Regions from separate parts of the Pseudoalteromonas sp. BZB3 genome, predicted to be linked through region 1. Evidence: predicted binding sites of a transcription regulator. Region 1 holds the regulator's gene; each other region holds the start of a gene.
What was found. Region 1 encodes ArgR, which controls arginine synthesis, uptake and breakdown. Its sites were predicted from a motif close to ANTGAATANNTATTCANT; they were not measured.
Positions count from the first base shown of each region.

Region 2: a site for ArgR is predicted at 2,787-2,804, ahead of argC (N-acetyl-gamma-glutamyl-phosphate reductase). Genes of this name have one in related genera too.
Region 3: a site for ArgR is predicted at 1,802-1,819, ahead of ABMY35_RS19565 (OadG family transporter subunit). Genes of this name have one in related genera too.

Region 1 covers NZ_JBECOS010000008.1:130,001-134,196, forward strand. Annotated here, with positions in the region: gene ABMY35_RS06280 (iron ABC transporter permease) at 1-307, shown strand, start outside; gene ABMY35_RS06285 (ABC transporter ATP-binding protein) at 304-1,335, shown strand; gene ABMY35_RS06290 (Dyp-type peroxidase) at 1,363-2,280, shown strand; gene argR (transcriptional regulator ArgR) at 2,277-2,744, opposite strand; gene mdh (malate dehydrogenase) at 3,041-3,982, shown strand.
Region 2 covers NZ_JBECOS010000003.1:50,263-54,458, forward strand. Annotated here, with positions in the region: gene ABMY35_RS03625 (ornithine carbamoyltransferase) at 1-872, opposite strand, end outside; gene argB (acetylglutamate kinase) at 882-1,661, opposite strand; gene argC (N-acetyl-gamma-glutamyl-phosphate reductase) at 1,658-2,671, opposite strand; gene argE (acetylornithine deacetylase) at 2,859-4,010, shown strand; gene ABMY35_RS03645 (hypothetical protein) at 4,056-4,196, opposite strand, start outside.
Region 3 covers NZ_JBECOS010000018.1:116,111-120,306, forward strand. Annotated here, with positions in the region: gene oadA (sodium-extruding oxaloacetate decarboxylase subunit alpha) at 1-1,504, opposite strand, end outside; gene ABMY35_RS19565 (OadG family transporter subunit) at 1,519-1,755, opposite strand; gene ABMY35_RS19570 (YcxB family protein) at 2,196-2,669, shown strand; gene csrA (carbon storage regulator CsrA) at 2,700-2,891, opposite strand; gene ABMY35_RS19580 (aspartate kinase) at 2,983-4,196, opposite strand, start outside.

The DNA.
Region 1 (4,196 bases):
GTCGCTTGATATGGCAAGTCAAAGTATGGGTAAGAATTTTGCACAAATGCTAACTAGTGTGCATATCCCACTTTTACGCGGGGGCATTTTAACTGCTGGGTTATTGGTGTTTATCGAATGTATGAAAGAGCTTCCAGCTGCCTTATTGCTTCGTCCTTTCAATTTTGAAACCTTGGCAACCCATGTATTCCAATATGTGAGTGACGAGCAGCTAGAGCTTGCGTCCATTTCTGCATTATTTATTGTTCTTGTTGGCTTAGTGCCTTTGTATTTTGTTAATCGCTCAATGGAGCAGCACAATTCATGAGTAGTTTGTCTTTAAAAAACTTAAGCTATCAATACGATGGCCAAAAAGTGATTGAAAATTTAGATTTAGAAGTCGCCGAAAATGAAATTGTTTGCTTATTAGGTGCCAGTGGCTGTGGCAAAACCACCACTTTAAAAGCCGTGGCAGGTTTATTAACGCCTCAGCAAGGTCAAATTGTTATTCATGGTAAAACCATGAGTGACAACACGCAGTTTACAGCACCGCAGCATCGTAATATTGGTATGATGTTTCAGGATTATGCGTTATTTCCTCACTTGACGGTTGCTCAAAATATCGCGTTTGGCCTAAGTAAATTTAATAAGGCTGACAAACAAGAACGTGTAAATGAAATGCTTGAGCTTGTGCATTTATCTGAATTTTCTGAGCGTTATCCTCATGAGCTTTCAGGTGGTCAGCAACAACGTGTCGCCATTGCGAGAGCGCTTGCTTATAAACCTAACTTGTTACTGCTTGACGAGCCTTTTTCGAATATTGATGCGCAAGTGCGCTTCCAACTGATCAATGACATTCGACAGATCATAAAAGATCAAAAGGTCTCAGCTATCTTTGTGAGTCATTCAAAAGAAGAGGCCTTTGCTTTTGCAGATAAACTGGCTGTAATGCATCAAGGTAAAATCGCCCAATTAGGCGATGCTAAAACACTGTTTGAGCAGCCAGCTTGTAAAGAAGTGGCAGAATTCTTGGGGCAGGGCATTTATATTCCAGCGCAGGCTGAAGATAAATGCAAGTTTACCACTTCATTTGGTAGCTTTACTTCGACAAAAGCGTGTGAAAATGCGCAGGGTACAGGGCAAATTTATATTCGACCTGCTCATATACAGCTAGAAAATGGCGACACGAATGACGTCGAAATTCTGCAATCGCGTTTTATCGGGACTGAGTTTATTTATCAAATAAAAGTGGCAGAGCAAGTCATCGAAGTGCCTGTCGAAAGTGAACATGCCCTGAATATTAATGAGCCAGTGACTTTTAAAATTAAGCCACATGCGGTAAATTTCTTTTCATAGTCATTACTTATTATAACTTGGGGTGCCATGGCTCAGCCGCAGTCAGGAGTGTGTGCAGAGGCAAATCTGCATGGACTACATTTGTTTTTTAATGTACTTGATGGTCAAGATGAAGCCGTTAGAGCAGCATTAGGGCAATGTGAACGCTTACAGTCAGAGTTGAGCGACCGCTTCTCTGAGTCTATGGTATCTAGCTTTGTGGCCATTGGGGCACAATACTGGCCGCATATATATCCTGAATGTATTCCTAAAGAGTTAAAAAGCTTTCCGCATATTCGCTCTCACGAGCACCTAATGCACACTCAACCATTTGATTTGTTGTATGTGATCCGATCTGACAGAGAAGATGTGAATCATCTATTTGCTCAAAGTGTCAGGCATATGTTGGCTGGCAAAGTAGAATTGGTTGCACATATCCGCACTTTTCGTTTTTTAGATGGCAGAGACTTTAACGGCTTTATTTATGGTGCTAATACGCCTCATGGACGTTTTAAGCGCCAAGTGGCTTTAGTTCATGACCCTGAAAGCTTTGAAGACCAAGGTAGCTACATTCATGTGCAGCGAGTGAAGTTTGATCTAAACCGTTGGCAACAACTCAGTCTGAATGACCAAGAAGCTATTATGGGGCGCTCTCGTTTAGAAAATAAAAAGCTAGAGATTCCTTTGTCTAATAATCACGCAGCTCTATCTGAGCTTAACAATGCAGACAACTTACCACTGCTGCTTGAGCAAAGCATGCCGTTTGGAGATGTGTTTGAGCAAGGATCTTTATGGGTGAGTTGTGCCGCTAAGGGCAGTGCTTTTGAGAAGTTGTTAGCGACTCGAGTAGGAAACGAGCAGCACTACGATGCGTGGCTAGATTATTGTCAGGCCGATATGGGGGCTGCGTTTTTTGCGCCATCCGTGCAGTTTTTGCAAAACATGGCGCAAATAGCCGAAAGTTAAACGTTGTCGAATAAGGTTTTTACTTTCTCAAGCGTTACATCTATCTCTGAGATTTTAGCTGGTGCAATAAAAATAGTATCGTCACCAGCAATGGTACCTAATACGCCATCTGCAGTACCTAATGAGTCTAATAAGCGGGCAATCAGTTGAGCTGCACCAGGGCTGGTACGGATGATGATCATCATTTCATTGTGCATGATATCAATCACTAATTGTCTTAATGGGCTTTTTGCCGTTGGTACGCCCATTTCTGCCGGTAAGCAGTAAACCATTTCCTGTTTTGCGTTACGAGTTCTTACCGCACCAAACTTACTTAGCATACGTGACACTTTGCTTTGACTTACATTATCAAAGCCTTGATCTTTCAGGGCATCGACAATTTCACCCTGCGAGCCAAAGTTTTCTTCTTTTAATAGTGCTTTGAACGCCTTAATCAGTGCTTCTTGCTTCTCGTTTGCTTGCATAATTGAACTCGTTTATTAAATATTACTTAGATTTTACACAATTCTGAATCCAGACCCAACTTTGCAATTAAAAAACAAAGTGAATTGATTGCAAGATTTACTGAGATGTTGGATATTTCCAGAAATAGAAAAATGAATATTTTGAAGTGTAAAGCGAGCTTGCACGCTGAAAGCAATATTTTACAACTATAGTCGAAAAAAACCTTAAAATAGCGCCGATAAATTTGTTTTTACCTGCACTTTTCATTATCTTTACAGCACACACAATTCCACCTTCAAATTATGGAGAATTCCACATGAAAGTTGCTGTATTAGGTGCCGCTGGCGGTATCGGTCAAGCTCTATCTTTACTTCTTAAAAATGGCCTTCCTGCAGGTTCTGAGCTATCTCTATACGACGTAGCGCCAGTTGTTCCTGGTGTTGCTGTAGACCTATCTCACATCCCAACTGCAGTTAAAGTTGCAGGTTTTGGTGCAGATGATCTTGACGCAGCGCTAGCGGGTGCTGACATTGTTCTTATCCCAGCTGGTATGCCTCGTAAGCCTGGTATGGACCGTGCTGACCTTTTCAATGTTAACGCTGGTATCATCAAGACACTTGCAGAAGGTATCGTACGTAACTGTCCTAAAGCACTAGTTGGTGTTATCACTAACCCAGTAAACGGCACTGTACCAATTGTTGCTGAAGTATTCAAAAAAGCGGGTACTTATGAAGCTTCACGTGTATTCGGTGTAACTACGCTAGACGTTATCCGTTCAGAAGCATTCGTTGCTGAACTGAAAGGTGTTGACGTATCTGAAGTTAAAGTACCAGTTATTGGTGGTCACTCAGGTACTACTATTCTTCCTCTACTTTCTCAAGTTGAAGGTGTTGAGTTCACTGAAGAAGAAGTTGCAGCACTTACTCCACGTATCCAAAACGCGGGTACTGAAGTTGTTAACGCGAAAGCGGGCGGCGGTTCAGCAACACTTTCAATGGGTGCAGCAGCAGCACGTTTCTGCTTCTCACTAGTTAAAGGTCTTCAAGGCGAGCAAAATGTTGTTGACTATGCATACGTTGCAGTTGAGAACGGTGACGCAGCATACTTCGCACACCCAGTACGTTTAGGTACTAACGGTGTTGAAGAAATTCTTTCTTACGGCGAGCTAAGCGCGTTCGAAGAGAAAGCAAAGAACGACATGCTAGAAACATTAAACAAAGATATCCAAGAAGGTATCGACTTCATGGCTGCGCAATAATCGCAACCTGAAAGTTTTAAGACCCGCTTCGGCGGGTTTTTTTATGCCTGAACCTTTTTGCTTGGCACCTTTTGTGTTTAACCTTGGTAGCTAAGAGCTAAGAGCTAAGAGCTAAGAGCTAAGAGCTAAGAGCTAAGAGCTAAGAGCTAAGAGCCAATAAATTAAAAATTAGGGTATAAAAAAGCAGCTACAGCGCTGCTTTTTAATTTGATAA
Region 2 (4,196 bases), on a different contig from region 1:
TGCATGCGGTTTTCAGCTTGTTGAATAATTTTTGAATTTGCACCGTCCATCACCTCTGAGGTGATCTCGTACTCACGGTGCGCAGGTTGGCAATGTAGAATCGTGCTTGCGCCAGATTGTTCTACCAACTGCTGATTAATTTGATACGGCATATATTTAGCTTTAACTTGCTCAAGTGGTGTCGTGTCACCCATTGACACCCAGGTATCTGCATACAAGGCATCAGCACCTGTTGCTGCTTCTATGTCATCGCTTACAGTGATTGACGCACCTGACTCTAATGCCAGTTGTTCTGCTTGCTTTAAAATCTGTGCATCTGGTGACGCGCCTTTTGGACTAATCGCCACAAAGTCAGTACCCAATGTTGCAGCTAATAACATCAGAGAGTGAGTGACGTTATTACCTTCACCTAAATATGCGAGTTTGATTTTACTGACGTCACCGTAAACTTCTTGGAGTGTTAAAAAGTCAGCCAATGCCTGACATGGGTGGTACAGGTCACATAAACTGTTCACTACAGGCACACTCGAAAACTCAGCCAATGTTTGCAGTGAACTGTGCGCATTAACACGTGCCACGATGCCATCAGCCCAAGTGGCAATATTGAGGGCAAAATCTTTCACCGACTCACGACCGCCCATCGCACCGTTTTGTTGATCAAGATAAACCGCATGGCCGCCTAAACGGTTAATACCAATATCGAAAGACACACGAGTACGTAAACTCGGCTTTTCAAACAAGGTAACGATAGATTGACCTGCAAGGGCTTGGTTAAACTCTTTTGGTTGCTGCTTGATGGTTTGTGCAAGCGATAATAGTTTTAACGCTTGTGCTTTATTTAATTCTAATCCTGTTAAAAAATGAGATGTCATTGCTATTTCCTAAGGTGTAATTTTTGTACCGACATGGATGCCTTGAACTAAGGCAATAAGATTTTCTGGCTTCTGCCAGCTCGATATGTACACCCCGCGTCGTAAGTGTTGTGCAGCGTGCAGGCTGGTCTTCACTTTGACCTCCATGCCGCCAACAATGACTCCTTCTTCAATAAGAGTTGCAATGTGTTGTTCAGATAGTTGATGTAAAGGCTGCTTATTCGCATCAAGCACCGCCTCTACATCTGTCATATAAATCAGTTCAGCATCTAGTTGCTCGGCAATCGCCGCCGCCGCTTCATCTGCATTAACGTTATAAAGTTGACCATCAACTCCGATACCTATTGAGCTCACCATAGGTGTTCTGCCCAGCTCTAACAGAGTAGGTAGAATACTTGCTTCACCCTGTTGGCACTCGCCCACTTGACCTAATGCTTTGAGTTTTTGCGAAGCAATTAAACCCGCTTCATATAAACAAGTACCCACAGGTTTTAAACCAGCTTTAATGGCTTGACCACTCAGTTGTTTGTTCGCAGTACCAGCCAATGCACCAACTATATAAGGCATCTGTTCCTTTGGGCTGATACGAAGACCTTGGTGCTTAGCCGTTGCAAAGCCCGCCTCTGACAACCACTTATCAACTAGCGCGCCACCGCCATGTACCACAACAAACTGCTTGTCGATTTGTACTTTTGTCAGCTCAGCAATTGCAGAAAATAGTCCCATCGCTGCATCTTCCGTGTTTAACACCGCTCCACCGACTTTAATGACCCATGTTTGCATCTTCATGACACTCCTTTTAAGCCAAGTTCAGCAGGTAACAATGCTGCGATATTCATACACTGAAGCGCTTGACCAGCAGCCCCCTTTAACAGGTTATCGATGGCAACCACCACGATCAGTTGTTCACCTTGTACTTGCCAACCAATATCAACATACGGCTGTTTAGCCACACCTTTAATTGAAGGCATTTGCTTATTGCCTTTTAAACGAATTAACGGCTCGTCGGCCAATACCTGAAATGCTTCATTAACCTGGTGCTCACTTACACCCGGCTTCAGCTTCACATAAATAGTTTCAAGAATGCCGCGAGCAAAATTACCTAAGTGTGGGGTGAATAACACTGAATGACCCAGATACTGTGAAATTTCTGGCGTATGCCTGTGATTGAATAAACCATAAGGCGCAAGAGACACTTCGCAAAACTGGGTACCTATATTGGCTTTACGACCCGCACCCGTGACACCTGATACCGCGTTTACAATAATGGTATCGTCCGCAAGTAAATCGGCTTGTTTAAGTGGTTTTAAACCATTTAACGCAGCCGTTGGATAACAGCCTGCAACAGCAACCAGTTGTGCCTGTGAAATACCCTTTGCATTCCACTCTGCTAAACCATATTCAGCTTGTGCAAGCCAGGTTAGTGATTGGTGCGTGAAGCCATAAAAGCTGTCGTAATCTTGGGGGTTTTTAAGTCTAAAGCCGCCTGATAAATCAAATACTTTTTTGCCCATAGCTAAAAACTTAGGCGCGAGCTCTACACTGACTTTGTGATCTGTACACAGGCAAACGAAGTCAGCATTTGCTTCGATATCAATAAAGGCTTGTTCATTAAGAGGTAAAAGAAGCGTGTCGAGCAAAGAGGCATGTTCTGGATACAAGTCACTCAGGAGCTTTCCTTTGTCTAAACTTTGCTCTGACACAAAACATCCAGCAAGGGAGAAGTTGGGATGTTTGGCAATTAAACTGGCTAATTCGGCGCCGCTATAGCCGCTAGCGCCAATAATGGTTACATTCAACATAGTAAAAAAATCTCTAAAAATTTGGTTCCGTTTCGGGCCTCATGGGCATTATTTAAAAAGTGTTGAATGTATGTCGTCGCATCTTAGCCTCGATTTATATTTATGCTTAAAAAGTGAATTGATATTCATACTAAACACATATAAATTATTATGCAAACATTTTGAATAAATATTTTGGACTGATATGACCACTCCCGCTTTTATTAATATGTACCAGCAACTTATCGCCGAGCCTTCTATTAGTGCACTCGATCCACAGCTCAATATGAGCAATTACTCCACCATAGAATTATTAGCAGCTTGGTGTGAAAATTTAGGCTTTCAGGTTGAGATTACAGAACTTGAAAGCGCGCCGGGTAAATTCAACTTACTGGCCAAACGTGGCGAAGGTGAAGGCGGTTTGATGTTAGCTGGGCATACAGACACTGTGCCTTTTGATGACAGCCGCTGGAGTTATGATCCATTTAAACTTAGTGAAGTCGACAACAAATTATTTGGTCTAGGTTCAATTGATATGAAAGGCTTTTTTGCATTTGTGATTGAAGCCATTAAGCGACTTGACGCACAAGATGCGAAACAAGCTAAACCCATTATGATCCTCGCCACCGCAGATGAAGAAACCACAATGGCAGGCGCACAAGAAGTGGCGAAACATCAAAGCTTAAAACCTGAATTTTGTGTCATCGGTGAACCGACTGATATGGTGCCTGTATTCACCCATAAAGGGCACATGAGTACCGCCATTCGTGTGACGGGTAAGTCGGGTCATAGTTCTGATCCTGCACGTGGTTTAAATGCCATTGAAGTGATGCATAAGATTATTGCAAAGCTGTTGCAACTAAAAGACACTTTAAAGAATAAATATTCAATTGAGCATTTTACAATACCCTACCCCACTCTAAATCTAGGGCATATTCATGGGGGAGATAATGCCAATCGTATCTGTGGCTGCTGTGAATTGCACTTAGACATTCGTCCACTGCCTGGGCTGAGTATTCAAGAGCTGCAATTATTATTGCTAGAAGCGGTTAAACCTATTAATGATGAATACCCAAATAGCGTCGCGGTTATCGACTTGCATGATCCTATTCCGGCCTTTATAGGCACAACTGACAGCGCCTTGGTAAAACTGGCCGAAGTGGTTTCTGGAGAGCAAGCCATTGCTGTGAACTACTGTACTGAAGCACCATTTTTACAGCAACTTGGCTGTGAAACGATTGTTATGGGCCCTGGCTCTATCGAACAAGCCCACCAGCCAGATGAGTTTTTAGCAATGGAGAAAATCAAACCATCACAAGAGAAGATCACAAAGCTAATTCATAAATTGTGTTTCTAAAACTAAAAAAGCCACCGAAGGTGGCTTTTATCATAGTATGCTCAATTACATGATGTCACATGGAATTGTTCTACAAATCTCGATACTAAATGTGTAAGTTGTTGGTCTATCACACACGATTGAGCCTGTGTCAGTGATGCATCGTAGGGTATTAACACCGCCCGCGACCGCTGGAGTTGCATTTAC
Region 3 (4,196 bases), on a different contig from region 1:
CACCTGGTGCAACGACAACATCATAAACTTTGCCATCAACTTGCACGCTGTAACGCTCTGTTGATTGTTTTTGTGGAGAAGCCGGTTTTGCAGCAGGCGCAGGCTTTTCAGTGGTAACTAGAGTTGGTTTCGGCTCAAATGCATCTGGATTATTTCGATTCTTAAGGAACTTAAGACCAATTTGCGGGAATAACGCATAAGTTAACACGTCATCGACTTGCTCTTCAGCCAACTCTATGTTGTCTTCTTTGGCTTTCGCAACTAGCTCAGCCTCAAGGCTATCAAGCTCAGCATCGATTAAATCAGCAGGGCGACACGTGATCGCTTCTGCGCCATCTAATACGCGTTGTTGTAACTCTGAGTCAACTTCAGCTGGGGTTGAACCATACTCACCCTTTAACACACCCGCCGTCTCTTTAGTGATGGTCTTGTAACGCTCACCAGTTAGAACATTTAGTACCGCCTGAGTACCGACGATTTGCGATGTTGGTGTCACAAGCGGAATAAAACCAAGGTCTTTACGAACAGCCGGGATCTCTTTTAGAACATCATCTAGCTTATCGCCCGCGCCTTGTTCTTTAAGCTGGTTTTCCATATTAGTTAACATACCGCCTGGTACTTGAGCGAGTAAGATACGGCCATCAACGCCTTTTAAGCTACCTTCAAACGCCGCGTATTTTTTTCTAACTTCACGGAAGTAGCTCGCAATTTCTTCAAGCTCACCAAGGTTTAAACCTGTATCACGCGCTGTGCCTTCAGTGATAGCCACCATGGTCTCTGTGGCGCTATGACCATAAGTCATACTCATAGACGAAATAGCGGTATCAAGCATATCAATGCCCGCATCGATTGCTTTTTGGTATGTCGCTGTGCTTAAACCCGTTGTCGCGTGACACTGCATGGCAATTGGCACTGACACGGTATTTTTAAGTTCAGTGATCAGTTCTTCTGCATCATAAGGCTTTAATAAGCCAGCCATATCTTTAATACAGATTGAATGACAGCCCATGGCTTCTAGTTTTTTCGCTTGATCTAGCCACATGTCTAAAGTGTGAACCGGACTCACAGTATAAGAAATGGTACCTTGCGCATGCGCTCCGACTTTAATAGCGGCTTTAATCGCAGTTTCGAGGTTTCGGACATCATTCATGGCATCGAAAATACGGAAAACATCAACACCATTATGATGTGCACGTTCTACAAATTTCTCCACCACGTCATCGGCATAATGGCGATAACCCAGTAAGTTTTGACCACGTAAAAGCATCTGCTGCTTGGTGTTTGGCATGGCTTCTTTTAAAGCGCGAATGCGATACCAAGGATCTTCGCCCAAATAACGGATACAAGAATCAAAGGTTGCACCACCCCAAGATTCAACAGACCAATAACCGGCTTTATCTAGTTTCTCTGCGATTGGTAGCATGTCTTCTAGTCGCATTCGCGTAGCAAGTAATGACTGGTGTGCGTCTCTTAAAACCAATTCAGTTAATTTTAACTTTGACATAGTGTACCCCTTTATTATTTTGATCTGTACTGAGCGATAGCTGCACTGATTGCAGCAATGTGCGCGTTAGATACCCCTGTTGATGCTGGGCGTTTAGTAGGTTGACGTTGTGGCTTTACTGGCTCATCACCACCTGCGATAAGTGATAACTTGCTTACAGCAAAAATTAAGATAGATAAGAAGGCAAAAACCCCAACCATGCCGGTAAGCATTAAGCTGGCTGCCTCTAGCAACAATGCACCTATATCCATGTTCTCCCCCTTTTTCACAACGCGCCTTGCGTCATTAATCATTTTTTATAAATATTTATTCAACATCATAACAAACGAGCTCAACTTGTAAACAATATTGTAAATTGGTAATACCAATATTAAAAGTTGAACAATAGCAACAACTTAACTGTAAAACACTGATAAAACGAATGAATTACTGAGATAAATATGAAAAATATTCAAAATAGCGCAGGTTTATTTAAATACCTTTAAATAAAAGTGATAAATAGGTTACAAAGACAAGTTTTAAAAACGGAAACAAAAAATGGTAAGACCAAGACGACACTAAACAAAACACCGTTATGATTGAATAAAAAATGTATTTTCATACTTAATGCAAGTCACATTAAAAATTTCAAATACGCATACACCATTCTTTTTTGATAAAATTGGCAGCAAATAAAGATTAATGAGTTGCTATGTATAAACACGAATTTACCCTTGATAAGCCTTACTATCAGGAGTGCTTTGATGAGTCCGAAAAATTTGGGAAAACTAACAAACCTAAATATGCGTTAGTCGGTTTTCTAACCCTGCTCGGTTTATTGTCTATTTATGGTTTAGAGAATGGCTACCTAGGAAATTTCTTAATCATTTTGGCAGTCATTGAATGCATTTCATATTACTATCGCCGTCCTTGGTGGGTTACCAGACAGATGATCAGCAGAGCAAGTGGCTCCAATGTGATTGTTGAGATTGACGAAGAAAAAATTAAAGCAGCTAACCCATACAAATCGTTTGTATTTAATTGGCAAAACATCACCAAAGTTATAAAAACAGACAGAGGTCTACTGATCTATTCACTAAAAGGTGCACAATATTTATCTTTAAGTGCATTGGATGACGAGACGGTTGAATTTATCTTAGCGCAAAAAAAAGCCACTAATGAATAGTGGCTCCTTAAATTATTCGCTAAAAGCTGATCAGATGTTACCTGTTGCAGGACCAGACTTTTCAGCCTGAATTCGCATGTAAATCTCTTCACGGTGAACTGAAACATCTTTAGGTGCATTAACACCAATACGTACCTGGTTACCTTTAACACCTAGTACAGTTACAGTTACTTCATCACCAATCATTAGGGTTTCACCCACTCGACGAGTTAGTATTAGCATTCTATTGCTCCTGTTATTCCAAAAATTAGAAGATTCCGCGTCAATTTCATTTTAATGAAAAGTTGTCATAAAAGTAAGCAAAAAAACCAATTTACTCAATACTTTCCAATAAAAATGTGCTGTGCAATGCTCTAACAGCCAATTCTAAGTACTTTTGCGGCAGCAAAGCCGAAATTTTCATTTCGGATGTTGTCACTAAGTCAGCTCTAATATTCTCGTGAGACATTGCCGTATAGAACTGTGCGATAACTTCTACATGAGACTTCAGGCCAATGCCGATTACAGACACTTTAGCCACTTCCTTATCACACGCCAATTCAACAAAACCGAGACTTTCTTGCTGGTGTGTCAAAAGCTCAATAACTTGATGATGATCATTACTGTGCACAGTAAAAGCATAGTCTATTTTATCAAGTTGGTGATTTAATTGGCTCAACATATCTACCGCAATGCCCGCATCAGCCAATACGGTGAGTAGGCTTGCAAAGATCTGTGGTTGATTTGGTAACTGCTTAAGAGTAATTAACACCTCATCTTTACTTGCAGCCACACCTGAAACTGGGGCTTTGTTCATATCTGGCTCCTCGTAAGTAATTAATGTCCCCTTTGAGTGGCAAAAGCTCGATAGCACCCTAAGTGGTAAGCGATAGTGACCCGCCGCTTCAACCGAGCGTAAGTGTAAGACTTTCGCACCAAGACTTGCCATCTCTAACATTTCATCAAAGGTAATTTGCTCAAGGCGACGTGCGTTTGGCTCAATGCGGGGATCTGTGGTGTATACACCATCTACGTCTGTGAATATCTGACATTCAGCCGCTTTTAATGCACCCGCTAACTCTACCGCGGTTGTGTCTGTGCCACCACGACCTAGCGTTGTAATATTGCCTTCCCGATCTCGCCCCTGAAAACCTGCCACAATCACGATACGGTTGTGTTCCATTTCTTGATTTAAACGGTCGGTACAGATGGACTCAATTCTTGCTTTACCAAACATGTTATCGGTTTGAATACCAATTTGATCGGCAAGTAAGCTAATTGCAGGATGTCCACGACGAATGATGGCCATAGCCAAAAGCGACGCAGTCACTTGTTCGCCAGTAGTCACCAAAACATCAAGTTCACGGCTGCTAGGACGGCTGTCAATTTCGTGTGCGAGAGAGATTAAACGATTGGTTTCACCAGACATTGCAGAGACAACGGCAACGACTTGATGACCCTGTTGTTGGGTTTTTATGATGATATCAGCGACAGCCTCAATACGCTCAATCGAGCCTACCGAGGTGCCACCAAATTTTTGAACAATTA